Regions from separate parts of the Pseudomonas sp. Marseille-QA0332 genome, predicted to be linked through region 2. Evidence: predicted binding sites of a transcription regulator. Region 2 holds the regulator's gene; the other holds the start of a gene.

Region 1 (11,936 bases), 1.3 Mb from region 2:
CGTCGAACAGCGCCTCGGGATTGATCGTCACGCCCAGGCGCTCCTGGATGATGCTGGCCAGGGCACGCTTGCTGTGCAGCCGCTGGGCCGCGAACTGGCGACGGAAGCTGGCCTTGTCGGCGTACGGAGCCAGGTCCTGCAGGCGCCCTTCGGGATCGTCCAGCACTTGCTTGCCCAGTGCCTCGACCAGCATGTCGGTGAGCTGCGCATTGGACTGGTAGAGCCAGCGGCGGAAGGTGATGCCGTTGGTCTTGTTGTTGATCCGCTCGGGATAGAGCTTGTGCAGCTCGGCGAACACGGTATCGCGCATCAGCTTGCTATGCAGCGCCGAGACACCGTTGACACTGTGCGAGCCGAGGAAGGCCAGGTTGCCCATGCGCACGCGCCGGCCGTTGTCTTCTTCGATCAGCGACACGGCACGCAGCACTTCGAAATCATGCAGCCCCTTCGCCCGCAAGGCATCGATGTGATAGGCGTTGATCAGATAGATGATCTGCATGTGCCTGGGCAACATGCGCTCCATGAGCGAGACCTGCCAGGTTTCCAGGGCCTCGGGCAGCAAGGTGTGGTTGGTATAGGCCAAGGTCCTGACGGTCAGGTCCCAGGCGGTATCCCAAGGGATCTCGTGCAGGTCGACCAGCAGGCGCATGAGTTCGGCCACCGCGATCGACGGGTGGGTGTCATTGAGCTGGATGGCAGCCGCGTCGGGCAAATTCAGCAGCGTCTCGTGCATGGTCAGGTGGCGTCGCAGCAAGTCCTGCAAGGATGCCGAGACGAAGAAGTACTCCTGGCGCAGACGCAGCTCCTGGCCGGCTTCGGTGCTGTCGGCGGGGTACAACACACGCGAAATGCTTTCTGCCCGGGCCACCTCCGCCACTGCCCCGAGGTGGTCGCCGGCGTTGAAGCGTTCCAGGTGCAGCTCCTCCAGCGCGCGTGCCCGCCACAGCCGCAAGGTATTGACGCTGGCGCCACGCCAGCCGACCACAGGCGTGTCGTAGGCGACCGCGCGGACCGTCTCGCCTGGGGTCCAGATCTGTCGCTGCTGGCCGTCGGCGTCCTGCACGGTTTCGACGCTGCCGCCAAAGCTGATCGGATAGATCACCTCGGCCCGCTCGAACTCCCAGGGGTTGCCGAAATCCAGCCAGTTCTCGGTCTGCTCCTGCTGCCAGCCATCGACCACCGCCTGGCGGAACAGTCCGTGCTCGTAGCGGATGCCATAGCCATGCGCGGCAATGCCGAGCGTCGACATGCTTTCCATGAAGCAGGCCGCCAGGCGCCCTAGCCCGCCGTTGCCCAGAGCCGCATCGGGCTCGAGCAGACGGATCCGTTCGAGGTCCACATCCAGGCCGTCCATGGCTTGGCGAGCGATCTCCAGCAAGCCGAGATTGCTCAGGCTGTCGTACAGCAGCCGGCCGATCAGGAACTCCAGGGAGAGGTAGTAGACCCGCTTCTGGCTGCGTCTGTAGGACTGGCGGGTGTGATCCATCCAGTGATCGACCATGTGGTCGCGGGCGGCCAGGGCGACGGCTTCGAACCAGTCGTGTTCGAAGGCGTGCTCCGGATCCTTGCCGACCGCGTAGGTCAGTTTGTCCAGTACAGCGGCGCGGAAGGCAGCCACCTCTGCGTCACGTGCGGTGAGTTCCTGAGACATGCAGCGTCCTCGGGCAAGTTGACGAAATACGGATGGGAAGATTGAGCCTAGACGCTTCGACACGCAGCGCCTGGCTGGGTTCGAGGTTTCTGCCGCGTGCGCCGAACCGGCGAAAGGTCATCCACAGGCCTGGCGACTCCGGTATGATCGCGCGCCCCGTCCCCTTGCCCTTTGTCGAAAAATGAAACCGACCCTGATCGCCGCTGCCGAAGTCGACCGCCTGGACACCTGGCAACGTTATGCCAGCCACATGTGCGGAGGCTGTCACTCGACCTGCTGCACACTACCGGTGGAGGTGAAGATCAAGGACCTGATCCGCATCGGAGTGGTCGACGAATTCGAGCAGGACGAGCCGCCGAAGAACGTGGCCAAGCGCCTGCAGAAAGACGGCATCATCGAACGCTTCAATCAGAAGTCGGGCATCTTCACTCTGGCCCGGATGAGCAACGACGATTGCCTCTACCTAGATCGCAAGAGCCGGCTGTGCACCATCTACGACAAGCGTCCGGATACCTGCCGCAACCATCCCAAGGTCGGGCCGCGGCCGGGCTACTGTGCCTACAAGCCAAGGATGCCTGGGCGTTGAACACCTTCTGCCCATAGCCCTGGCAGCGGGTCCAACCCGGGCACGAAAAAGCCCCCGGCCTTGCGGCGGGGGGCTTTTTCATTCAGCCAGCGCTGGCGATCAGGCCTTGGCTTTCTTGGCCGCGCGGGTACGCTCGCCTTCGTCCAGGATCTTCTTGCGCAGACGGATCGACTTCGGCGTCACTTCGCACAGTTCGTCGTCCTGGATAAACTCGAGTGCCTGCTCCAGGGTATGGCGAACCGGCGGTACCAGGGCGATGACTTCGTCCTTGCCCGAGGCGCGCATGTTGTCGAGCTTCTTGCCCTTGGTCGGGTTCACGCCCAGGTCGTTGTCACGGCTGTTCAGGCCGATGATCTGACCATTGTAGATCTCCTGGCCATGCTCGACGAACAGCTTGCCGCGCGCCTGCAGGGTTTCCAGCGAGTAGGTCAGCGCCTTGCCGGTCTCGACCGATACCAGCACGCCGTTCAAACGGCCGGACATCTGGCCCGACTTCATGGTGTCGTAGCGATCGAAGATCGAGGTCAGGATGCCGGCACCGTTGGTCAGGGTCAGGAACTGGTTGCGGAAGCCGATCAAGCCACGGGCCGGAATGTTGTACTCCAGGCGAACGCGGCCCTTGCCATCGGGCACCATGTTGGTCAGATCGCCCTTACGCAGGCCCATCTCTTCCATGACCTTGCCCTGGGATTCCTCAGGGATGTCGATGGTGACGTTCTCGAACGGCTCCTGCTTCACACCGTCCACTTCGCGAATGATCACTTCAGGACGGCCCACGGCCATTTCGAAGCCTTCACGACGCATGGTTTCGATCAGCACCGACAGGTGCAGCTCACCACGACCGGAGACCTTGAACTTGTCCGGGGAGTCGGTTTCCTGAACGCGCAGGGCCACGTTGTACAGCAGCTCCTTGTCCAGACGGTCCTTGATGTTGCGACTGGTGACGAACTTGCCTTCCTTGCCGCAGAACGGCGAATCGTTGACCTGGAAGGTCATCGAGACGGTCGGCTCGTCGACGGTCAGTGGCTTCATCGCCTCGACGGCGGTCGGGTCGCACAAGGTGTCGGAGATGAACAGCTCGTCGAAACCGCTGATGCAGACGATGTCGCCTGCCTGGGCTTCTTCGACGTCGACGCGGTGCAGGCCATGGTGGCCCATCAGCTTGAGGATACGGCCGTTACGCTTCTTGCCGTTGGTGTCGATGGCAACCACCGGGGTGTTCGGCTTGATGCGACCACGGGCGATGCGGCCCACGCCGATGACGCCGAGGAAGCTGTTGTAGTCCAGTGCCGAGATCTGCATCTGGAACGGGCCGTCGAGGTCGACGCTCGGTGCCGGTACGTTGTCGATGATCGACTGGTACAGCGGGGTCATGTCTTCGGCCATGTCGGTGTGGTCCAGACCGGCGATGCCGTTCAGGGCCGAGGCGTAGACGACCTTGAAGTCCAGCTGTTCGTCGGTGGCGCCGAGGTTGTCGAACAGGTCGAAGATCTGGTCCAGCACCCAGTCGGGACGCGCGCCCGGGCGGTCGACCTTGTTGATGACCACGATCGGCTTGAGGCCGGCTTCGAAGGCCTTCTTGGTCACGAAGCGGGTCTGAGGCATCGGGCCGTCCTGGGCATCGACCAGCAGCAGCACGGAGTCGACCATCGACATCACACGCTCCACCTCGCCACCGAAGTCGGCGTGGCCGGGGGTGTCGACGATGTTGATGTGATAGCCATTCCAGTTGATGGCGGTATTTTTCGCCAGGATGGTGATGCCGCGCTCTTTTTCCTGGTCGTTGGAGTCCATCACGCGCTCGTCGTTGAGCTCGTTGCGCTCCAGGGTGCCGGACTGGCGCAGCAGCTTGTCGACGAGGGTGGTCTTGCCATGGTCGACGTGGGCGATGATGGCGATGTTACGCAGATTTTCGATCACAGGTGTATCTCGATCAGAGGATTCGGTTGCCGCCAGTCTAGGCGGCCAATATGAATGAATGGTGCTCAGCGGGCCCGTGGGTCGGGAGGGCGATGGCGGATGCTGCCGCCATTGAGCCCCGGAACCTTATGCCGGACGATAAACACGCACATTGGCATGTCCCTCACTGAGCAGATGATGCGCATGCAGGCGGCTCATGACGCCCTTGTCGCAATAAAGCAGGTACTGGCGGTTGGCATCGAGCTGCTTGAAGCGGCTGTTGATCGCGTAGAACGGCAACGCCTGCACTTCGACGCCCTCGAGCACCAGCGGCTCGTCTTCCTGGGCATCGGGATGGCGGATGTCGATCACGATCTGCCCTGGCAGGGCCTCGGCGACTTCCTCGATCTCCACGTCCTTGCCCAGTTCGTCGATGACATTGTCGATCGAGATGAAGCGGGCGCGCTCCAGGGCGCGCTCGAGCACGGCCATGTCGAACTGCTCTTCCTCGCGGGCGACCCGGTGCGGCTTGGCGCAGGTGGTCGGGTTCACCGAGATCACGCCGCAGTATTCAGGCATGTGCTTGGCGAATTCGGCGGTGCCGATCTGGTAGGCGGTATCGATGATGTCCTGCTTGTGGCTGGCCAGCAACGGACGCAGCACCAGCTTGTCGGTAGCCTGATCGATCACGGCGAGGTTCGGCAGGGTCTGGCTGGATACCTGGGAGATGGCCTCGCCGGTGACCAGCGCGTCGATTTCCAGGCGATCGGCCAGGCGCGCCGAGGCGCGCAGCATCATGCGCTTGAGCGTGACACCCATGTAGCTGTTGTCGACCTTGCCGAGGATCTCGCCGATCACCTCCTCGAAGGGCACGCTGATGAACAGCACGCGCTGGCTGCTGCCGAATTTCTTCCACAGGTAGTGGGCCACTTCCATCACGCCCAGCTCGTGGGCTCGGCCGCCGAGGTTGAAGAAGCAGAAGTGCGTCATCAGCCCGCGGCGCATCATCTGGTAGGCCGCGACGGTGGAATCGAAGCCGCCGGACATCAGCACCAGGGTCTGCTCGAGGGCGCCCAGCGGATAACCGCCGATGCCTGGATGGCGGGTATGCACCACATACAGGCGTTGGTCACGGATTTCCAGGCGCACTTCGACCTCGGGATGTTTCAGGTCGATGCCGGCGGCACCGCACTGCTGACGCAGCTGGCTACCGACATAACGGTCGACGTCCATCGAGGTGAAACCATGATGGCCACCGCGCTTGCAGCGAACGGCGAAGCGCTTGCCGGCCAGCAGGTGGCCGAAGTGCTCCCGGCACTTGGCGACGATATCGTCGAAGTCGCCCAGCGGGTATTCCTCGACCTGCAGGAAGTGCGCGATGCCGGGCATGCAGGTCATGCGCTCGATCATTTCGCGCTGAACCTTTTCATCCTCGACGCAGGTGTTCACCTCGAGATTGTCCCAGACACCCTCGACCGCGAGCTGCGGATCGAGATCCTTGAGCACGGTACGAATGTTCTTGCCGAGCTGGCGGATAAAGCGCTTGCGCACCGGCCGGCTCTTGATCGTGATTTCTGGAAAGACTTTGACGATGAGTTTCATGAAAACAGCGCGCGCATGCCTGCCGAAAATGGGGGGCGCGAATTATAGCGGAAATTGCTCAAGCTTTGAGCAACTTTTGTACAGACGGCAGGCATGGCACTTTTTTGGTGCGCATGTTGCCTTGAATGCATCCAAAGGGTGCATCCAGTCGGCCGTTTTGCACCGAGATGCCGTGCGCAAGCACGTACATGGCGCAACCTGGCCATTTTCGGGCACTGGCATGCAATTTGCTCCCTTGTGAGGCAGGTAAGCTTGGCCGACTATGCGCGCCCAGCGGCAACCTTTTTCCAGGGTAGCGGCCCACCGTGCCCTAGACCATCCGGAGGACAACATGTCGAAGTCGGTTCAACTCATCAAGGATCATGACGTCAAGTGGATTGATCTGCGTTTCACGGACACCAAAGGCAAGCAGCAACACGTCACCATGCCAGCTCGCGATGCACTGGAAGACGACTTCTTCGAAGCTGGCAAAATGTTCGACGGTTCCTCCATCGAAGGCTGGAAGGGCATCGAAGCTTCCGACATGATCCTGCTGCCGGATGACAGTACCGCCGTGCTGGACCCGTTCACCGAAGAACCGACCCTGATCCTCGTCTGCGACGTGATCGAGCCTTCCACCATGCAGGGCTACGACCGCGATCCGCGCGCCATCGCCCGTCGCGCCGAGGAATACCTGAAGTCCACCGGCATCGGCGACACCGTCTTCGTCGGCCCGGAGCCGGAGTTCTTCATCTTCGACGAAGTGAAGTTCAAGTCCGACATTTCCGGCGCCATGTTCAAGATCTACTCCGAGCAGGGCTCCTGGATGACCGACCAGGCCGTCGAAGGTGGCAACAAGGGCCACCGTCCGGGCGTCAAGGGCGGCTACTTCCCCCTGCCGCCGGTCGACCACGATCATGAAATCCGCACTGCCATGTGCAATGCCCTGGAAGAGATGGGCCAGGTCGTCGAAGTGCACCACCACGAGGTAGCGACTGCCGGCCAGAACGAGATCGGCGTCAAGTTCAACACCCTCGTGGCCAAGGCTGACGAAGTACAGACTCTCAAGTACTGCGTACACAACGTCGCCGATGCCTATGGCCGCACCGCGACCTTCATGCCCAAGCCACTGTATGGCGACAACGGCTCGGGCATGCACGTGCACATGTCCATCTCCAAGGAAGGCAAGAACACCTTCGCTGGCGAAGGCTACGCCGGCCTGTCCGATACCGCCCTGTACTTCATCGGCGGCATCATCAAGCATGGCAAGGCCCTGAACGGCTTCACCAACCCGTCCACCAACTCCTACAAGCGCCTGGTGCCAGGCTTCGAAGCCCCGGTCATGCTGGCCTACTCGGCACGCAACCGTTCGGCCTCGATCCGCATCCCGTACGTGTCCAGCCCGAAAGCCCGCCGCATCGAAGCCCGCTTCCCGGATCCGGCCGCCAACCCGTACCTGTGCTTCGCCGCCCTGCTGATGGCCGGCCTGGATGGCATCCAGAACAAGATTCACCCTGGCGATGCCGCCGACAAGAACCTGTACGACCTGCCACCGGAAGAGGCCAAGGAAATCCCGCAGGTCTGTGGCAGCCTGAAGGAAGCCCTGGAAGAACTGGACAAGGGCCGTGCATTCCTGACCAAGGGCGGCGTGTTCTCCGACGACTTCATCGATGCCTACATCGAGCTGAAGTCCGAGGAAGAGATCAAGGTCCGCACCTTCGTCCACCCGTTGGAGTACGACCTGTACTACAGCGTCTGATGTAGGCGACGCCAGGCGTTCGATGCATCCGCGAGCGGCCTCCATTGGAGGCCGTTCTTGCTTTTCGGACAAGCATACGGGAAAGCGCCGACTGGTATGGCCTGATCCACGGAGCAGACTCGGAACTTCTGACCTGGAGTTTCCATCATGCGCCCGACCTTTCCTGCCTGCTCGCTTGTTCTTTTCGCCCTGGCTGGCTGCGCCACTACCGCACCTGCCGACCCAACCATCACGCCCCTGCTTGATACCATCGAGCGACGCCTGGAACTGGCCGATATCGTTGCATTGCACAAATGGGACCTTGGCCAGCCGGTCCAGGCCAGCGAACGGGAGCGCCAGGTCATCGCCGCGGTTCGCCTGGCAGCAGCCGACCATGACCTGGCGCCTGATCGGGCAGAAGACTTTTTCGTCGACCAGATGGAAGCCAGCAAGCTGGTGCAGTACACCTTGCTGTCGCGCTGGCATGCCCTGGGTGAAGCGCCGGCCCTCGAGCGGCAGGACCTGGGCCAGGTCTTGCGCCCGCGACTGGACCGATTGCAGCACCAACTGCTTGACGAGCTTGCCCGCTTCGACCAGCAGAGCTGGCCGCAATGCCAGGAGCGACTGGCCGCTGCCTTGGCAGAGCGTTCGGACGACATGCTCAGGCAGGTTGCGCTGGCCCGTGCCACTGGACGACTTTGCCAAGCTCACTTGGCCGAAAATGCTCCAAAATAGTGCATTCTCCGACTACTTCCATGGCTAGAAAATTCATTACGGGGCGTCTTGTCATGCCGTCAGGGCCTTCGACACCGGGACATGCCCGAATAGAGGTCTTTTCCTAAAAACCTCGCTTCGTTTCGGAGCCTTGGTTTGGTTCTTGCATTTTTCCAGCATCAGCGGATTGTCGGCGCGTTCGCCTACGGTCCATACCGAGGCATCCATGTGCCAAAAGAGGTCAACGACGCCCCATGACCATCAGCGATGCACTGCACCGTCTCTTGCTGGACAACCTGACCACCGCGACCCTCCTGCTCGACGGCGCCTTGCGCCTGGAGTACATGAACCCGGCCGCGGAAATGCTGCTGGCCGTCAGCGGCCAACGCAGCCATGGCCAGTTCATCAGCGAGCTGTTCACCGAGTCGGCCGAGGCACTCAACTCGCTGCGCCAGGCCGTCGAGCAGGCGCACCCTTTCACCAAGCGCGAGGCCCAGCTGACATCGTTGACGGGGCAGACCCTCACCGTGGACTACGCCGTCACGCCAATCCTGAACCAGGGCCAGACGTTGCTGCTGATCGAGGTTCATCCGCGCGACCGGCTGCTGCGCATCACCAAGGAAGAAGCCCAGCTCTCCAAGCAGGAAACCACCAAGATGCTGGTCCGTGGCCTGGCCCACGAGATCAAGAACCCCCTGGGTGGTATCCGCGGGGCCGCGCAGTTGCTGGCCCGAGAGCTGCCCAGCGCCGAACTGCGCGACTACACCAACGTGATCATCGAAGAGGCGGACCGCCTGCGCAATCTGGTCGACCGCATGCTCGGCTCGAACAAGCTGCCTTCCCTGGCGCTGACCAACATTCATGAAGTGCTCGAGCGTGTCTGCAGCCTCGTGGAAGCGGAAAGCCAGGGCGGCATCACCTTGGCCCGCGACTACGACCCGAGCCTGCCGGATGTCCTCATCGATCGCGAGCAGATGATCCAGGCCGTGCTCAACATCGTGCGCAACGCCATGCAGGCCATCGGCGGCCAGAACGAATTGCGCCTGGGGCGCATCACCTTGCGCAGCCGGGCCATGCGGCAGTTCACCATCGGTCACACGCGGCACCGCCTGGTGGCTCGTGTCGAGATCATCGACAACGGCCCTGGCATTGCCCCGGAACTGCAGGACACCCTCTTCTATCCCATGGTCAGCGGACGCCCGGACGGCACCGGGCTGGGCCTGGCCATCACCCAGAACATCATCAGCCAGCACCAGGGTCTGATCGAATGCGAGAGCCATCCCGGGCATACCACCTTCTCGATCTTCCTGCCCCTGGAACAAGGAGCCACAGCCTCATGAGCCGAAGTGAAACCGTCTGGATCGTCGACGACGACCGCTCGATCCGCTGGGTCCTGGAAAAAGCCCTGCAACAGGAAGGCATGACCACCCAGAGCTTCGACAGCGCCGACGGGGTCATGGGCCGCCTGGCCAGACAGCAACCGGACGTGATCATTTCCGATATCCGCATGCCTGGCACCAGTGGCCTGGACCTGCTGGCCCAGATCCGTGAGCAGCATCCCCGCCTGCCGGTCATCATCATGACCGCCCATTCCGACCTTGACAGCGCCGTGGCGTCCTACCAGGGCGGGGCGTTCGAGTACCTGCCCAAGCCGTTCGACGTCGACGAAGCCGTCTCGCTGGTCAAGCGCGCCAACCAGCATGCCCAGGAACAGCAAGGTCTCGCCGCGCCACCCAGCCTAGCCCGCACCCCGGAAATCATCGGCGAGGCGCCGGCAATGCAGGAAGTGTTCCGGGCCATCGGCCGACTCAGTCATTCCAACATCACCGTGCTGATCAACGGCGAGTCCGGTACCGGCAAGGAGCTGGTCGCCCATGCCCTGCACCGACACAGCCCGAGGGCTGCCTCTCCGTTCATCGCCCTGAACATGGCAGCCATTCCCAAGGACCTGATGGAGTCCGAGCTGTTCGGGCACGAAAAAGGCGCCTTCACCGGCGCGGCCAACCTGCGCCGCGGACGTTTCGAGCAAGCCGACGGCGGGACGCTGTTCCTCGACGAAATCGGCGACATGCCCGCCGATACCCAGACGCGACTGTTGCGGGTCCTGGCCGACGGCGAGTTCTATCGGGTCGGCGGGCATGTACCGGTGAAGGTCGATGTGCGTATCATCGCGGCCACTCACCAGAACCTGGAAACCCTGGTCCAGGCCGGCAAGTTCCGCGAGGACCTGTTCCATCGCCTGAACGTGATCCGTATCCATATCCCGCGCTTGGCCGACCGGCGTGAAGACATCCCTACCCTGGCTCGTCACTTCCTCGGGCGCGCCGCCCAGGAACTGGCGGTCGAGCCCAAGCTGCTCAAGCCGGAAACCGAGGCGTTCATGCGCAACCTGCCCTGGCCAGGCAACGTCCGTCAGCTGGAAAACACCTGCCGCTGGATCACGGTCATGGCCTCTGGCCGCGAAGTGCTGATCGGCGACCTGCCACCGGAGCTATTGAACCTGCCGCAGGACACCGCACCGGTGACCAATTGGGAGCAAGCCTTGCGCCAGTGGGCCGACCAGGCGCTTGCGCGTGGCCAGTCCAACCTGCTGGACAGCGCCGTGCCCAGCTTCGAGCGCATCATGATCGAGACCGCCCTGAAGCACACCGCCGGCCGCCGCCGCGATGCCGCCGTGCTGCTGGGCTGGGGCCGCAATACCTTGACACGCAAGATCAAGGAACTGGGCATGAAGGTCGATGGCACGGACGAAGACGACGGCGAGTAACATTGAGCCGTCGGGATCGAGGTGGATCCGAGCGATTGTTTCGCGTCGCGCGCTGCAAACACCCACCGATGGCGCTGGAAGCACACCTCGCGTGTAACGGCCGCTGTGCCGCGACAGGGCACGAGCGGTCCCAGGATCCGCAGACTAGAAAGCCAATTGCTCCCGTGCGGGCCGTGTCGGCGAGAGGTCTGGCAGACCCTGGGGCCGCGTTGCGGGCCATCGCGGCCGGTCCGGCGGCCACCGCTCTAGCGGGTGTGATTCCAGCCACATTGCACCGATCCTGTGCCTGCTGCACTGCCAGAAGGCAATATTTCCCCTGGCCCTCCCCTGCGACAACCCGCAAACCCTGATTACAGGGCCATTGCGAAACTGGCACGGCACCTGCATTAAGTCAGGTATCTCCAGTTTCGGGGACCCTGGTACAGGCAGGCCAGGATATCCCCTCTTTTATTCGTGCAGCCTCACCTGCACCCGCCAGCGCCCCGCCTCCTCTGCAAGGCTCCATTCGCCCTGCAGAGGACGCGCGGCGACCACCGTCAACAGCATGCCATGGTCGCTCTCGCGCAGTTGCCAGCCAACCGGCTTGCCTTGCATGCGCAACTGTCCACGGCGCGCCTTGCCTTGGGCTTCGAACACCAGCGCCAAGGTGCCATCCACCGTTTCGCCATGCAGCTTCGGCGCCTCGTTGAACCACAGGTCCAAGCCACTCTCGACGACCTCGACACGCTCCAGCAGTCGTGGCTCGGGCGCGGTCAGGCGGCCAATCATCAAGCCCACCAGCATGCCGAACAGGGCCAGGGAGAGCAGCACCCGTGGCCAGGCTTTAGAACGCGGGTCCGGTTCAGGGGTAGAATGCGCGTCATCTTCATGCCTGGAGCCGTGCATGTTTCATGTCATCCTTTTTCAACCAGAAATCCCGCCCAACACCGGCAACATCATCCGGCTCTGTGCCAACAGCGGCTGCGACCTGCACCTGATCGAGCCGCTCGGCTTCGAGCTG
Region 2 (11,936 bases):
ATGTTGGACCAGAAGGAGCCCTCGTAGACTCCCAGCCAATCCACCGCGACCCAGGAGCCGCCCCAGATGCCGACGACACTGAAGATCAGCGCCAGCAGCGGCAGCGAGATGAAGCCGGCCCACAGCCGCGGGGCGACGATGTACTTGAGCGGGTCGACACCGATCATCTCCAGGCTCGACAGCTGCTCGGTGGATTTCATGTTGCCGATCTCGGCGGTCAGCGCCGACCCCGCGCGCCCGGCGAACAGCAGCGCGGTGACCACCGGCCCCAGCTCGCGCAGCAGGGTCAGGGCGATCATCTGGCCGACGGCCTGCTCCGAGCCGTACTTGGTCAGGATGCTGTAGCCCTGCAGCGACAGCACCATGCCGATGAACAGGCCGGACACGACGATGATCGCCAGCGACAGCACGCCGACCGAATAGAGCTGACGCACCAGCAGCTGGAAGCCGCCGCCGATGCCGCCGCGGCCGATCAGGGCATGCCCCAGGAACAGGCACGAGCGCCCCAGCACCGCGACGATATCGATGGCCGAGCGGCCGAACAGACGAATACGTTCGAGCAAGGATCTTCTACGCATCAACGCGCCCCCAGCAAGTCGGCGCGGTAGTCGGGCGCAGGAAAATGGAATGGCACGGGGCCGTCGGGGTCGCCCTTCATGAACTGGCGGATACGTGGATTGTCCGAACCCATCAGCTCCTGCGGCGTACCCTGGCCCAGCACCTGGCCGTCGCCGACCACATAGATGTAGTCGGCGATGCTGGCGGTTTCGGCCAGGTCATGCGAGACCACGATGCTGGTGATGCCCAGGGCGTCGTTGAGCAGGCGGATCAGCCGCACCAGCACGCCCATGGCGATCGGATCCTGGCCGACGAAAGGCTCGTCATACATGAGGATCTGCGGGTCCAGGGCGATCGCCCGAGCCAGCGCCACGCGCCGCTTCATGCCGCCGGAGAGCTCGTCCGGCATCAGTTCGATGGCGCCGCGCAGGCCCACGGCCTGCAGTTTCATGAGCACGATGTCACGGATCATCTCGTCGCACAGCTCGGTATGCACGCGCAGCGGGAAGGCGACATTCTCGAAGACATCGAGGTCGGTGAACAGTGCCCCGCTCTGGAACAGCACGCCCATCTGCTTGCGCGCATCGAACAGGTCGCCACGCGACAACGACGGCAGGTTCTGCCCGCCGACCCAGACTTCGCCACTGGCAGGCCGCAACTGCGCGCCCATCAGGCGCAGCAGCGTGGTCTTGCCGCACCCGGACGGCCCCATGATGCCAGTGACCTTGCCGCGTGGGATCCTGATGTCGACATCGTTGAAAATGCTGCGCGAACCGCGCTTGAAGGTGACGCCCTTCAACTCGACCGCGTACTCGCTATCCACACTCATCTAGACTCCTTGCGATACGACTCGTCAGTTGGACGTCCGCCTTCATCATGAAGGCACACCCCTGGAACGGGCCGAACAGCGGCGAACTATAGCATCGCGGGCAGTCCCGCCCAAGCTGCGAGCGGTCTGCCCCGGCCTGGCGAAGCCGTTCGGGACAATCATCAGGTGAGGCTTTCGCGCTTACCCGTTATAATCGACACCTTTAGACCAGACATGCCTCAATCGACATGAGCCAACCCAGCGAGCTGATACAATCCGCCCGGCGTACCTTGCGTCTCGAACTCCAGGCCATGAAGGACCTCCTGGCACGCCTGGACGACAGTTTCGTCCAGGCCTGCGAGCTGATCCTGGCCAGCAAGGGCCGGGTCGTGGTGCTGGGCATGGGCAAGTCGGGACACATCGGCAACAAGATCGCCGCGACCCTCGCCAGCACGGGCACGCCGGCCTTCTTCGTGCACCCGGCCGAGGCCAGCCATGGCGACATGGGCATGATCACCCGCGACGACGTCATCCTCGCGCTGTCGAACTCCGGCAGCACGGCCGAGATCGTTACCCTCCTGCCGCTGATCAAGCGCCTGGGCATCCGCATGCTCAGCCTCACCGGCAACCCCGTTTCGCCGTTGGCCCAGGCCGCCGACGTCAACATCGACGTGAGCGTCGCCAAGGAAGCGTGCCCGCTCAACCTGGCGCCCACCTCCTCGACCACCACTGCCCTGGCGCTGGGCGACGCCCTGGCCATCGCCCTGCTGGAAGCTCGCGGCTTCACAGCCGAGGACTTCGCCTTCTCGCACCCGGGCGGCGCGCTGGGCCGACGCCTGCTGCTCAAGGTCGAGAACGTGATGCACGGCGGCGACGAGCTGCCCCAGGTAGCGCGTGGCACCCTGCTCAAGCACGCACTGCTTGAAATGTCCCGTAAAGGTCTGGGCATGACCGTGGTACTCGAGGCCGACGGGCGCCTGGCTGGCATCTTCACCGACGGCGACCTGCGGCGCAGCCTGGATCGCAACATCGATGTCCACCAGACCTTGATCGACCATGTCATGACCGCGCATGGCAAGACCGCGCGCCCCGACATGCTCGCAGCCGAGGCACTGAAGATCATGGAGGATCACAAGATCAACGCACTGGCCGTGGTCGATGCCCAGGACCGCCCGATCGGCGCCCTGAACATGCACGACCTGCTGCGCGCGGGCGTGCTTTGATGCATGCCAGTCCTGAGCAATCTGGCGTGCGCCGGTGTCGCACGTCTATGCTGCGCGTCCGCGGTGGCCTGGACGCGGTCAACGCCCATTACCTGTAGAGCTTGATATGTTCAGCAAGAAAGCCCGCAACATCGTCATCCTCGGCGCGATCGCCGCGCTGCTGGTCGCGATCGGCTACTGGAACGTCAGTCCGGAAAGCTTCCTCGACAAGCCCCTGGCACAAGTCGACGAAAGCGCCATCGACTACTATGCGATCAACGCGCACAGTATCCAGTACCTTCCCGACGGCAAGGTGCAGTACGAAATGACCGCCGACAAGGTCGAACACCTGAAGGCCAGCGAGGTGACCCTGCTGACCGCGCCCGACCTGCACATGTACCGCGGCACGCCCTACCCCTGGCATGTACAGAGCGAGCGGGCCGAGGTCAACCCGGACGGCACCGAGGTCGAGCTGATCGACAAGGTGCGCGTGGCGCGCACCGACGAAAGACAGCGTGAAACCATCATTACCACTGCTCGCATGACCGTGTTCCCGCAGAAGCAATATGCGCAGACCGAGCAAGCCGTTAGAATCGACGGCGCCGGTGGCACCACTACGGGCAAGGGCATGAAAGCCTATTTGAAAGACGGCAGGATGGACCTGCTGTCCAACGTAAGAGGACAGTATGAGGCTCGTTAAAACCCTCCCCCTTTTGCTCAGCCTGAGCGCAGCACTGGGAAGCGCGAGCGCCTGGGCCTTGCCGACCGATCGTGACCAGCCTATCCGGATCCAGGCCGACAATGCCCATCTCGACGATAAGAAGGGCGTGGCTACCTACACCGGCGACGTGATCATCACCCAGGGCTCGATGGTGATCAAAGGCAACACCGTCACCCTCACCCGCGCCGAGTCGGGCGACATCGACACCGTGACCTCGGTGGGCAACCTGGCCTACTTCGAGCAGCAGCAGAGCACGGCCAAGCCGGACAAGATGCAGGGCTGGGCGGTCACCATCCAGTACCAGGCGCTCAAGGACCTGGTGGTGCTGACCGACCGTGCCAAGGTGACCAACGACGGCAACAGCACCGAAGGCGAGAAGATCGTCTACAACACCAAGTCGCAAGTGGCGACCGCCGGCCGTGGCGGCAACGTCACCACCCCGCGCCAGCGTATCGACATGGTGATCCAGCCGAAGAAGAAGGCCGAGTAAATGGCGACCCTCAAAGCCCAGCACCTGGCCAAGAGCTACAAGGGGCGGCAAGTCGTGCGCGACGTCAGCCTGTCCATCGACAGTGGCCAGATCGTCGGCCTGCTCGGCCCGAACGGCGCCGGCAAGACCACCTGCTTCTACATGATCGTCGGCCTGGTCCAGGCCGACCAGGGCCGCGTGCTCATCGACAGCCTGGACGTCAGTCGCCAGCCAATGCATGGTCGGGCCCGCGCCGGCATCGGCTACCTGCCGCAGGAAGCCTCGATCTTCCGCAAGCTCTCGGTGGCCGACAACATCATGGCGATCCTGGAAACCCGCAAGGACCTGGATCGCGAAGGGCGACGCAAGGAACTCGAGTCGCTGCTGCAGGAGTTCCACATCAGCCATATTCGCGACAACCTGGGCATGAGCCTCTCCGGTGGCGAGCGTCGCCGCGTGGAAATCGCCAGGGCCCTGGCCACGGCGCCGAAATTCATCCTGCTCGACGAACCCTTCGCGGGGGTCGACCCGATTTCCGTCGGCGATATCAAGCAGATCATCCATCACCTCAAGGCCAAGGGCATCGGTGTGCTGATCACCGACCACAACGTCCGCGAAACGCTGGATATCTGCGAGACGGCCTATATCGTCAACGACGGCAAGCTGATTGCCGAAGGTGATGCCGAAACAATCCTCGCCAACGAGCTGGTGAAGGAGGTCTATCTGGGCCACGAGTTCCGGCTCTGACGTCATGGGCGCCGAGGGCCGACGCGAGCTGTCGCGCCCCGTTGCGGCATGCTCGTCGCGCAGGCACTTTTCGTGCAAGCCCTAGGCAAACGAAGCGATTTCAGGCATATGGTTTGCCTGATTCAAGCGCTCCGGCGCTTCGTGTATGTGTAGTGGATGGCGCATGTGCGCCGGCGAACAAGGTATTAAGCCCCAGCCATGAAACCATCGCTCGTCCTAAAAATGGGCCAGCAACTGACGATGACCCCGCAGTTGCAACAGGCCATCCGTCTGCTCCAGCTTTCCACCCTGGATCTCCAGCAGGAAATCCAGGAAGCGCTGGAGTCCAATCCGATGCTCGAACGCCAGGAAGACGGCGACGACTTCGACAACAGCGACCCGATGGCCGACAACGTCGAGAACAAGCCGGTCGCCGAAACCCAGGACAACGGCAACCAGGAGGCGACGCTCGGCGCCGATAGCCTGGATGAAGGCGACTGGAGCGAGCGCATCCCCAACGAGCTGCCGGTCGACACGGCCTGGGAGGACATCTACCAGACCAGCGCCAGCAGCCTGCCGGCTGGCGACGATGACGAGTGGGACTTCACCACCCGCACGACTGCCGGCGAGAGCCTGCAAAGCCATCTGCTGTGGCAGCTGAACCTGGCACCGATGTCCGATACCGATCGGCTGATCGCCGTCACGCTGATCGACTGCATCAACGACAAGGGTTACCTGGAGGAATCGATCGAGGAGATCTGCGCCTCCTTCGATCCCGAGTTCGATATCGAACTCGACGAGGTAGAGGCCGTCCTGCACCGCATCCAGCAGTTCGAACCTGCCGGTGTGGCGGCGCGCGACCTTGGCGAATGCCTGCTGCTGCAGCTCCGCCAGCTGCCGGCCGGCACGCCCTGGCTGAACGAAGCCCAACGCCTGGTCACCGACTACATCGACTTGCTGGGCGCGCGCGACTACAGCCAGCTGATGCGCCGGATGAAGCTCAAGGAAGACGAGCTGCGCCAGGTCATCGAACTGGTGCAAAGCCTCAACCCGCGCCCCGGCTCGCAGATCGAGAGCAGCGAGCCCGAGTACGTGGTGCCGGACGTGATCGTGCGCAAGCACAACGACCGCTGGCTGGTGGAGCTCAACCAGGAAGCCGTGCCGCGCCTGCGCGTCAACCCGCAGTACGCCGGTTTCGTGCGCCGCGCCGATACCAGCGCCGACAATACTTTCATGCGCAATCAGTTGCAGGAGGCGCGCTGGTTCATCAAGAGCCTGCAAAGCCGCAACGAGACGCTGATGAAGGTCGCCACGCAGATCGTCGAGCACCAGCGCGGCTTCCTCGACCATGGCGACGAGGCGATGAAACCGCTGGTCCTGCACGATATCGCCGAAGCGGTGGGCATGCACGAGTCGACCATTTCTCGGGTCACCACCCAGAAATACATGCACACCCCGCGCGGCATCTATGAATTGAAATACTTTTTCTCCAGTCACGTGAGCACCTCCGAGGGCGGCGAATGCTCGTCCACGGCAATTCGCGCGATCATCAAGAAACTGGTCGCCGCGGAAAATCAGAAAAAGCCATTGAGCGACAGCAAGATCGCTGGTTTACTGGAGGCACAAGGCATCCAGGTCGCCCGTCGCACCGTCGCCAAATATCGCGAGTCGCTCGGCATCGCACCGTCGAGTGAACGCAAGCGACTGATGTAGCCCTCGGATGTATCACAGCGTTCCAGTGGCAGGTGCAATACCTGCCTCTTCATTGCACGGGCAACAAAGGAGAAGCTGTATGCAAGTCAACATCAGTGGACACCATGTCGAAGTCACCCCGTCGCTGCGCGACTATCTGGACCAGAAGCTCAAGCGCCTGGAGGGTCATTTCGACAAGATCACCAACGTGCAGGTCATCCTGAAGGTCGAGAAGCTGCAGCAGAAGGTCGAGGCGACCCTGCAGATTCCTGGTGGCGAAGTGGTAGCCAATGCCGAGGACGCAGACATGTACGCAGCGATCGATGCCCTTGCCGACAAGCTCGACCGTCAATTGAAAAAACACAAGGAAAAACAGCAGAACCTGCTGCAAGGCGCAGCAGCCCGCTGACCCCATCCATGATCCGACTTGAAACCATCCTGACCCCCGGCCGTTCCCTGGTGAACGTGCCGGGCGGCAGCAAGAAGCGCGTGCTCCAGGAAACCGCCACCCTGATCGCCAGGGAAGTGCCGGAACTGGAAATGGAAGACGTCTTCGAGAAACTGGTCGCCCGCGAGAAGCTGGGCTCCACCGGTTTCGGCAATGGCATAGCCATTCCCCACTGCCGACTTGCCGGTTGCACGGCACCGGTCAGCGCACTGTTGCACCTCGATGCGGCCATCGACTATGACGCCATCGATGGCGAACCGGTGGACCTGCTGTTCGTCCTGCTGGTACCGGAGGCGGCCACCGATGCGCACCTGGAACTGCTGCGCCAGATCGCCAGCATGCTTGACCGGGAAGACGTGCGCCGCAGGCTGCGGGATGCCGACAGCAACGAAGCCTTGTACCAGGTTGTCCTGGACGTACAGAACGGCGGCTGAACATGCGTCTGATCGTCGTCAGCGGCCGATCCGGCTCCGGCAAGAGCACCGCCCTGGATGTCCTGGAAGACCACGGCTTCTATTGCATCGACAATCTGCCAGCGGGCCTGCTGCCCCAGCTGGCGGAAAACGCCCTGCTCAATACGGAGTTGCTGCAACCGAAGGTGGCGGTATCGATCGATGCCCGCAACCTACCCAGCCATCTGTCGCGTTTTCCCGAGCTGCTCGAAGATGCCCGGGCCCGGCATATCCAATGCGATGTGCTGTACCTGGACGCTGACGAAGATACCTTGCTCAAGCGCTTTTCCGAGACCCGTCGGCGCCACCCGCTGACCAACGCCAATCGCTCGCTGGCCGAAGCCATTCGCGTGGAAAGCGAGCTGCTCGGGCCGATCGCCGACCTGGCCGACCTGAAGATCGACACCACCAATCTCAACCTCTACCAACTGCGCGACTCGATCAAGCTGCGCCTGCTCAACCAGCCCGAGCCAGGCACGGCGTTCCTGGTCGAGTCGTTCGGTTTCAAGCGCGGCATGCCGGTCGATGCCGACGTCGTCTTCGACGTACGCTGCCTGCCCAACCCGTACTGGAAACCGGAACTGCGCGAGCACTCCGGCCTGGAGCAACCGGTCATCGATTACCTGGCCGCCCAGCCTGACGTCGAGGAAATGTTCCAGGACATCTCCAGTTACCTGCTCAAGTGGTTGCCGCGCTTCGCCGCCAGCAACCGGGCCTATGTCACCATCGCTATCGGCTGCACGGGCGGTCATCATCGGTCGGTATATCTGACCGAGCGCCTCGGCCTGCTGCTGCAGCAGTCTCTGAAAAACGTCCAGGTCCGCCATCGCGACCTTTAGCCACAGGATCCGCCCGAACATGCCCGCTCGTGATATCACCATCATCAACAAGTTGGGGCTGCACGCTCGCGCGGCTGCCAAGTTCGTCGGCGTGGCCGGACGCTTTCCCTGCCAGGTGAAGGTCGGTCGTGCCGCCGACCGCCTGGTGGATGGCAAGAGCATCATGGCGGTCATGATGCTGGCCGCTGGCAAGGGCACCCAGATTCATGTGCATACCGAGGGCGAGCAGGAAGACGAAGCGCTGCAGGCACTGGTCGAACTGATCGACAACCGCTTCGACGAAGGCGAGTAGCCGGGCCTGGCCAGCCACCCTCGGTAGCGTCAGGACATCGCCGTGTCCATCACCATCATCAGGCAGAAGCCGCAGCATAGACCCAGGCTCGCCAGCCGATGATGCCCATTGCTGCGCGCCTCGGGAATGATCTCCTGGGTGACGACCAGCAGCATGGCCCCAGCCGCGCAGGCCAGGCCGAGCGGCAAAAGCAGTTCGGCGACGTTCACCAGCCAGGCGCAGATGACCGCGGCCAGCGGCTCCACCAAGCCGGAGGCCGCTCCGATCAGGAAGGCCTGGAAGCGGGGCATACCGGCGCCTGCCAGTACCAGCGCGATGACCAACCCTTCGGGCACATCCTGCAGCGCGATGCCCATGGCCAGGCTGTCCGCATCGGACATGCCGCCACCGGCCGAAACACCGATGGCCATGCCTTCGGGGATGTTGTGGGCGATGATGGCAATGACGAACAGCCAGATCCGGGCGGCGACCACCGGGCGCTGCTCGGTGCCTACCAAGGCCTGCGCCGAAGCCCCGGACACCTTCAGGTCTACCAGGAACAGGCACAGCGCACCGAACAGCAGCCCGGTACTGATCAAGGCACCCGCGCCCCAGGCGCTGAAACCGATGGCCTGGGCAGCATCCAGGCCGGGGATTATCAGCGAGAAGGCTGTCGCCGCGAGCATCACCCCAGCGCCAAATCCCAGCAATGTGTCGGCCAGAGCCACCGGCATGTTGCGAATGACCAGCACCGGAACGGCACCCAGCGCCGTACCCAGGGCGCACAGCGCACCGCCCTCGAGCGCGCGCAGCATGCGCGGCTCGAGGTCCAGCCAGGCGATGCCTCGCGCCAGCAGCAGCGCGGTTCCGACCAGCAACAGCAAAGTACCCAGGGCCAGGCGAAACAGCCGCACACTGCTGACGGACATCACCTCCGAGCGCATGGCCGTCGGCTCACTTCAAGGCATCGGCGTAGCGACGTTCCACTTCGGCCCAGTCCACGACGTTGTAGAAGGCGCCGATGTACTCGGGACGACGGTTCTGGTACTTCAGGTAGTAGGCGTGCTCCCAGACGTCCAGACCCAGGATCGGCGTGTTGCCGTGCATCAATGGGCTGTCCTGGTTGCCCGTGCTCTCGACCACCAGTTTCTTTTCCGGGGTGACGCTGAGCCAGGCCCAGCCACTGCCGAAACGGCTGAGCGCAGCCTTGGTGAAGGCCTCCTTGAAAGCGTCGAAACCGCCCAGTTGCTCGTCGATGGCCTTGGCCACCTGCCCTTGTGGCTTACCGCCGCCCTGCGGCGACATGATGGTCCAGAACAGGCTGTGGTTGGCGTGGCCACCGCCATTGTTGGTCACCGGCCCCTGCAGGTTCTGCGGCAATTGCTTGACCGCGCCGACCAGCTTCTCGATCGGCAAATCCTTCCACTCGGTTGCCTCGATGGCGGCATTGAGGTTGTTGATGTAGGTCTGGTGGTGCTTGGTATGGTGGATTTCCATGGTCTGGGCATCGATGTGCGGTTCCAGAGCATCGTAGGCGTAAGGCAACGCTGGCAATGTATGTGGCATGTCAATGGATTCCATGTGGGTGGTTGCGAGTTTCGACATCAGCTTTGGCGGTGAGTGCATTTGTCTGCAGCGTATGTCGTTCGAGCAGACGTGCGGTGCGCGGGTACTGTCCATGTTCGCCTATGAAGTTCAGAAGCTCCGTATAGGTCCTGGCGCTGTGGCGCAGGGCCGCCTCGCGCAGCGCCTGCGACAGACGCGGTTGCTGGCTGGCCTGGAGCAAGTGCTGGTGGGCCGCGCACAGGTAGTCGGCGCTTTCCTGGGGCTGATCCAGGCGCAAGTGCAGGTCGGCCAGGTTGTGATGGGCGATGACCAGCGCGGCTACCGCTTCGTCGACGTCATGCCAACGCTCGAACAGGACCTGCGCCAGCGCCAGGGCCTGCAGGTAATGCTCTCGTGCATCGACCAGCTCCCCTTGTTCGAACAGGCGATTGGCAATTTCCGTGGTGCGTTTCCAGTGCTGCATGACGTACCTCCTCGACGATGACCGCTGGCGCCTGATGCCTCAGATGCCGCCAGCTGTGAGTTTTTCCGGATCGAGCAGCGCCTGCAGCTGATCGCGCGACAGATCGGTATGCTCCAAGGCCACGTCGATGATCGGACGCCCCTGCTTGTAGGCAGTCTTGGCTATTTCCGCCGCCTTCAGGTAACCGATGATCGGATTCAAGGCAGTGACCAGGATCGGATTGCGCGCCAGGGCTTGCTTGAGCCTGGCTTCGTTGACCGTGAAGCTGGCGATGGCCTTGTCAGCCAGCAGGCGGCTGGCGTTGGCCATCAGCTCGATGCTTTCCAGCAAGTTGCGGGCGATGACCGGCAACATCACATTCAGCTCGAAATTGCCGGACTGGCCTGCCACGGCGATGGTGGCGTCGTTGCCGATCACCTGGGCGGCGACCATCGCGGTGGCCTCCGGGATGACCGGGTTGACCTTGCCCGGCATGATCGACGATCCCGGCTGCAGCCCCTGCAACTCGATTTCACCGAGGCCGGCCAAGGGGCCCGAGTTCATCCAGCGCAAGTCGTTGGCGATCTTCATCAGCGCCACGGCACCGGTCTTGAGCTGGCCGGACAAGGCCACCGCAGTGTCCTGGGAACCGATCAGGGCGAACAGGTTGGCACCAGGCGCGAATTGGATCTTGGTCAACCCGCCGAGCTGGCGGGCGAAAGTGGCAGCGAATTGCGGATGGGCATTGATGCCCGTGCCCACCGCGGTACCGCCCTGGGCCAGGGCCTGCAGGCTGGGCAAGATGGCTTCCAGATGCGCCAGCGCGCCGCGGACCTGGGCCGACCAGCCGCCAAGCACCTGGCTCATGCGTACCGGCATGGCATCCATCAGGTGGGTGCGGCCGGTCTTGACGTATGGGTGGACCTGGCCGGCCTTGTCATCGATCACCTGCGCCAAGTGGCGCAGCGCCGGGAGCAGTTGCTCGTGCAAGGCCAGGGCGGCACTGACATGGATGGTGGTCGGGATGATGTCATTGCTGCTCTGCCCGCAATTGACGTGGTCGTTGGGGCTGATGGCGGCGCCGACGATCCGGCTGGCCAGGGTCGCGATGACTTCGTTGGCGTTCATGTTCGAACTGGTGCCGGAACCGGTCTGGAAGACATCCACCGGGAAGTGCTCGATGAAGTCCGTCGCCAACAGCTGTTCGACCGCCTGCACGATCGCCGCGCCCTGCTCGGCCGTCAGTTGTTGGAGTTCGACATTGGCCTTCGCCGCTGCCGCCTTGGCCAACAGCAAAGCACGCACGAACTGTACAGGCATGCGCTGCCCGCTGATGGGAAAGTTGTCGACCGCGCGCTGCGTCTGCGCGCCGTACAGCGCCTGGGCCGGCACCTGCAGCTCACCCATGCTGTCGCGCTCGATACGGGTATCACTCATCATCAAATCCTTGCATCAGTTCATCGGGGGAAATGGAAGGCAGCAACGCACAGCTGGCCAGTTGCAGTGCATAAGGCTGCCAGCGCGCGTTGTGCTCGCGACGGTCGAGCCGGCGCAGGTCGAGCAGCGGGCGCCAGGCCTGGTCCAGGCACAAACAACGCCAGTGCCAGGGCAGCATGCGATCGCAAGCGGTATCGAGCAGCAGCTGGAAGGAAGTCAGCGCCACGGTCCAGGCGCTGGTGTCGGTGCAGCACACCAGGTAGCGCCCTTCGGCGAGATAATGCTCGATCAGACGCGGTTCGTCC

The links. Region 2 encodes sigma-54, which starts transcription at its own class of promoters, with help from an activator protein. Its sites were predicted from a motif close to ANTGGCATNNANNTTGCTNT; they were not measured.
Region 1: glnA (glutamate--ammonia ligase) is a predicted target of sigma-54. The motif match lies at 5,953-5,972, and genes of this name have one in related genera.

The regions. Positions count from the first base shown of each region.
Region 1 is NZ_CM143106.1:3,062,496-3,074,431, forward strand. It holds gene ACY8GK_RS14215 (glycogen/starch/alpha-glucan phosphorylase) at 1-1,651, opposite strand, end outside; gene ACY8GK_RS14220 (YkgJ family cysteine cluster protein) at 1,833-2,237, shown strand; gene typA (translational GTPase TypA) at 2,337-4,157, opposite strand; gene thiI (tRNA uracil 4-sulfurtransferase ThiI) at 4,284-5,738, opposite strand; gene glnA (glutamate--ammonia ligase) at 6,070-7,476, shown strand; gene ACY8GK_RS14240 (chorismate mutase) at 7,624-8,190, shown strand; gene glnL (nitrogen regulation protein NR(II)) at 8,424-9,509, shown strand; gene ntrC (nitrogen regulation protein NR(I)) at 9,506-10,936, shown strand; gene ACY8GK_RS14255 (hypothetical protein) at 11,384-11,821, opposite strand; gene trmL (tRNA (uridine(34)/cytosine(34)/5-carboxymethylaminomethyluridine(34)-2'-O)-methyltransferase TrmL) at 11,820-11,936, shown strand, end outside.
Region 2 is NZ_CM143106.1:4,336,396-4,348,331, reverse strand. It holds gene mlaE (lipid asymmetry maintenance ABC transporter permease subunit MlaE) at 1-578, opposite strand, end outside; gene ACY8GK_RS20060 (ATP-binding cassette domain-containing protein) at 578-1,387, opposite strand; gene ACY8GK_RS20055 (KpsF/GutQ family sugar-phosphate isomerase) at 1,615-2,589, shown strand; gene lptC (LPS export ABC transporter periplasmic protein LptC) at 2,696-3,268, shown strand; gene lptA (lipopolysaccharide transport periplasmic protein LptA) at 3,255-3,779, shown strand; gene lptB (LPS export ABC transporter ATP-binding protein) at 3,780-4,505, shown strand; gene ACY8GK_RS20035 (RNA polymerase factor sigma-54) at 4,704-6,197, shown strand; gene hpf (ribosome hibernation-promoting factor, HPF/YfiA family) at 6,277-6,585, shown strand; gene ptsN (PTS IIA-like nitrogen regulatory protein PtsN) at 6,594-7,058, shown strand; gene rapZ (RNase adapter RapZ) at 7,061-7,915, shown strand; gene ACY8GK_RS20015 (HPr family phosphocarrier protein) at 7,935-8,207, shown strand; gene ACY8GK_RS20010 (ZIP family metal transporter) at 8,237-9,130, opposite strand; gene ACY8GK_RS20005 (superoxide dismutase) at 9,141-9,752, opposite strand; gene ACY8GK_RS20000 (DUF2753 family protein) at 9,754-10,215, opposite strand; gene ACY8GK_RS19995 (class II fumarate hydratase) at 10,255-11,631, opposite strand; gene ACY8GK_RS19990 (FagA protein) at 11,624-11,936, opposite strand, start outside.